Regions from separate parts of the Brevundimonas sp. M20 genome, predicted to be linked through region 2. Evidence: riboswitches for the same ligand, from Rfam matches in the RefSeq annotation. Region 2 holds a riboswitch; the other holds the start of a gene.
The links. A riboswitch is a leader RNA that binds a small molecule or an ion and turns the genes downstream of it on or off. The one in region 2 is predicted to bind cobalamin.
Positions count from the first base shown of each region.

Region 1: linked by a shared signal. The riboswitch ahead of FKQ52_RS00010 (TonB-dependent siderophore receptor) and the one ahead of metE (5-methyltetrahydropteroyltriglutamate--homocysteine S-methyltransferase) in region 2 are both predicted to bind cobalamin.

Region 1 is NZ_CP041243.1:1,714-3,909, reverse strand. It holds gene FKQ52_RS00010 (TonB-dependent siderophore receptor) at 1-794, opposite strand, end outside; cobalamin riboswitch at 961-1,103, opposite strand.
Region 2 is NZ_CP041243.1:875,158-877,353, forward strand. It holds gene metE (5-methyltetrahydropteroyltriglutamate--homocysteine S-methyltransferase) at 1-1,184, opposite strand, end outside; cobalamin riboswitch at 1,291-1,500, opposite strand; gene FKQ52_RS04195 (YbhB/YbcL family Raf kinase inhibitor-like protein) at 1,581-2,060, opposite strand; gene FKQ52_RS16750 (hypothetical protein) at 2,132-2,196, opposite strand, start outside.

The DNA of each region.
Region 1 (2,196 bases), 870 kb from region 2:
GACCATTGCTCGGACTCCGATCGGTCGCCGTTGTCGGCGATGGGGAAGCCGTTATCGAGATCAGCCTCGCTTCGCGACCAGCGGGCCGAGGCGTCCAGCTTCACCGCCGGGGAGACGGCGTAGCGGCCGCGCAGGCCCACGGTGGTGTTGTCGAAGCCGTCGGCTTCCGGATTGCCGTCGGCCTCGTCCGCGACCGAGATCCCGTCGGTGGTGAAGCGGGAGACATAGCCGCCCAGCGCCCAGGTCTCGTTGGCCGTGCCTACGGCGATACGACCGCGCAGGGTGTCGAAGTCGCCGGCCTCTGCCTCGGCGCGCAGGCCATTGATCTCTCGGGTGGTGAAGGCGATCACGCCGCCGATGGCGTCGGAGCCCCACAGCGAGGACTGCGGGCCTGACAGGACCTCGATGCGCTCGACATCGCCCAGGTCGAAGCCCGAGACATCATAGGCGCCGTTGGGCTCGGCCGCATCGTTGACCGGGGCGCCGTCGACCAGAACCAGTGTCTTGCCCGGGGTAGCTCCGCGCATGCGGACCTGGGCGACACCCCCGAACGCTCCTGACCGTGTCACGGACAGGCCGGGCACGTCGGTCAGTATGTCGGCGGCGAAGACGGCGCCGCGCTGCTGGATCGTATCGGCGTCGATGACGCGGGCGCCCGGGGTCTCGGCGACGATGGCCGGGATGCGGGTCGCGGTGACCACGACTTCAGGAAGCTCATCCGATGACCGGGCGAAGACGGGCGAGGCGAGGGCGGCGGTCAGGGCCGCCGTGGAGAGGAGAATGGAGCGCTTCATTGAGCGAGGACCCCTTGTCGGCCCCGCGAAGACGCGCGTGGGGCCGTATATGAGCGAGCCGATCCGCCGGGCCTGAATGGTCCGGACGGCGCAAGATCGGGTCGCTGCGACGGAAGTCCCCGCGCCTCTGTCTGGTCCCGGACAGGAGCGAGCGACATCGGCGGCCAGGTCTCCTGGCTTGCGGGTCAACAAGCGAAGCCCTCGCCTTCCCGGCCCGGAGACCAGTGGCGCCGGGGCGAACCCCGGACGGACGACGCTCTCGCCGCCTACAGTTGCGGGCACAGCCGCGGTGTCTGACCGCGTTCCCTTAACCGCCGGTGCGGCTTGTCGCAGCGCGAAGACGCTTGTGCAAGACAGGCGGATCACGCTTGAGACGACGGGCCTGATCCGTCACCCTGTCGCCACGCATGAACGCTCCCCTCGCTCACCCGCCGCAAGCCGACGCCGTCCCATCCGTGGAGGGCGCGACGCCGTTCATGGCGCAGTATCTGACGGCCAAGGCCGGGCAGCCGGACGCGATCCTGTTCTTCCGGATGGGCGACTTCTACGAGCTGTTCTTCAAGGACGCCGAGATCGCGGCGGCGGCGCTGGGCATCACCCTGACCAGGCGAGGCAAGCATCAGGGCGAGGACATCCCGATGGCGGGCGTGCCGGTGCACGCGCTGGACGGCTATCTGGCGCGGCTCATCCGGCAGGGGTTCAAGGCGGCGATCTGCGAACAGCTGGAAGACCCGGCCGAGGCCAGGAAGCGCGGCTCCAAGTCGGTGGTGCAGCGCGGTGTCGTGCGGGTGGTCACGCCGGGCACCCTCACCGAGGACAGCCTGCTGGATGCGCGCGGCGCCAACCGGCTTGCGGCCGTGGCCGTGCGCAAGGGGCGGGCCGCCGTGGCGGTGGTCGAGCTGGCCGGCGGCGTGGTCGATGTGGTCGCCTGTTCCCTGGACGACCTCGGCGCGACCCTGGCCTCGTTCCGGCCGTCGGAAGTTCTGGTGCCGGACCGCCTGTTCTCGGATGAGGAGACCAAGGACGCCCTGAACAGTTCGGGCGGGGTGGTGCAGGCCCTGCCGCAGGCGCTGGCCGAACCCGTCGGCGCCAAGGTGCGGGTCGAGCGGCTGTACGGCGTCGCCTCGCTGGACGGGTTCGGGGCGTTTGAAGAGGCCGAGGTTTCGGCGCTGGGCCTGATCGCGGCCTATCTGGAAACGACGCAGGCGGGTAAGATACCGGCCCTGACACCGCCGCGTCGGTCGGGCGACACCGGCTTTCTGGCCATCGATCCGGCGACCCGCCTCAGCCTCGAGATTGATCGCACCCAGCGGGGCGAGCGCGACGGCTCCCTGCTGGCCTGCATCGACCGGACGGTGACGTCCGGCGGGGCGCGGGCGCTGGCCGAACGGATCGCCCGGCC
Region 2 (2,196 bases):
AACTCCGCCCGCACGGCGTCCCGGCCCTCGTTCAGCGCCCGCGCCAGCACCTTCAGCTCGCCCACCTTCTGCACGGCGAAGGCCAGCCAGTTGCGGACCTCCGGCGCCAGCGCCGTCTCCCGCTCCAGATCGATCGGCGTATGCAGCAGGGAGCAGGACGGGGCGATGATCACCGACCGCCCGGTCGCCACGATCGGCTCGATCCGGTCCAAAACGGCGCCCAGGTCCGCCTTCCAGACATTGCGCCCGTCGATGACGCCCAGCGACAGCGCCTGATCGGGGCGCGCCCCCGCGACCACCGCCTCCAACTGCTCCGGCGCCCGGACCAGATCGACGTGCAGACCGTGCGCGGGCAACGACAGGGCCAGTTCGAGATTGTCCTGCAGCCCGCCGAAATAGGTCGTCAGCATCACCCGGATCGGCGGCGTCACATCGCACAGCATCCGGTAGGCGAGGGCGTAGGCCTCGGCCGCGCCCTCCGGCAGGTCAGTGACGAGGCAGGGCTCGTCGATCTGCACCCAGGTCGCCTCCGCGCGCGCCAGCGATCGCAGCACCTCGGCATAGACCGGCAGCAGTCTCGGCAGCAGCGAGAGGACGTCGAAGTCGCCGCCTTTCGCCTTGCCCAGCAGCAGATAGCTGACCGGCCCCAGCAGCACCGGCCGGGTCTCGACCCCCTGTTCCTTGGCCTCCAGATACTCGTGCAGCGCCTTGGTCGAGGCGAGGCGGAAGGTCTGGTCCGCCGTGAACTCCGGCACGATGAAGTGGTAGTTGGTGTCGAACCACTTGGTCATCTCGGCCGCCGGCGCGTCCTGCGCGCCATGCCCGGAGACTTGCGCGTGGCCGTGCTCGCACCGGTCCCCCTGCGCCCCCCGCGCCATGGCGAAATAGGTGTCCAGATCGACCCGGTCATCCGACCAGCCGTAGATCGCGGGCACGGCCCCGACCATGGCGGTGGTGTCCAGCACATGGTCGTACAGCGAGAAGTCGTTCGACGGGATCAGGTCCGCGCCCAGCTCACGCTGGCGGGCCCAGGCCTGACCGCGCAGGTCGGCGGCGGCGGCGAACAATGCCTTGGCGTCGAGCCTGCCGGCCCAGTGGGCTTCAAGCGCGGTCTTCAGCTCGCGCTTCGGGCCGATGCGGGGAAAGCCGAGGGTGGCGACCTGGACGGGGAGGCGGGCGGTCATGGGGCGAAACCTTTGCTGTTGGCAGGGCTTCGGACAGGGACGCGCGAACGCTCACGCGGGCATCGGATCCGGCGGCGCACTTGCGGCCTGACCGGACACCCCGCCGGAGGACGTTATCTGTCGGGGCAGGTCTCCTGGCTCACGGGTCACCGCTTCGGGCCCGGCCTTCCCGGAGGCGAACCCCCAGTGACACGAGATGGACCCTCGGCTCGCCGCTTACAGTTGCGGGGGCAGCGCCGGATTTGACGCGAAATGCGTCTCACCGGCTTCCCTCTTAGCTCCGCGCGACCCGAAAGCCGCGCGCAGAACCACGACGCCCGCATAGAGCGGGCATCCTCCGGCGAAGTCAAGAAACATATAAAGACATGCTTATATGTTTATGGGGTTGGCTTGGGGTCAGCCTTGGCCGGTGTTTTCGTAGGTGGCGGTGATCGTCGCCTTGGCCAGCGTATGGAAATGCAGGTTGAAGCCGAAGACGGCGCCCGAATTGTCCGGGGTGACGTCCAGCTTGTCGGTGTCCACGGCGAAGACGGTGAAGATGTAGCGGTGCGGGCCGTGACCGGGAGGCGGGGCGGCGCCGCCGAAGCCTGCGGGGCCGTAGTCCGTGCGCCCCTCGACCGATCCGGCGGGCAGATCGGCGGACGAGGCGCCGGTCTTAAGCTCGGTCACATCGGCGGGAATGTTGGCCACGGTCCAGTGCCAGAAGCCCGAGCCCGTGGGGGCGTCAGGGTCGTAGCAGGTGACGGCGTAGCTCTTCGTGCCCTCGGGGGCGCCCGACCATGACAGATGCGGCGAGGTATTGCCCTTCGCCTGAACCTGCGCGTCCGGCAGCACGCCGCCGTCGGTGATGTCGTTGGAAGTCAGGGTGAAGGTCATGGGCCGCTCCGCAAAAGGACTGCGGACCTCATAACGCGCGCGGGGCGGCCCCGTCACCCGTGGAGCGGGGCTTAGTGCCCCTGCTCGTGCGCGGCGGTGGTGAAGGCGCTGTCGTCCATCAGTCCACCGGCGAGGG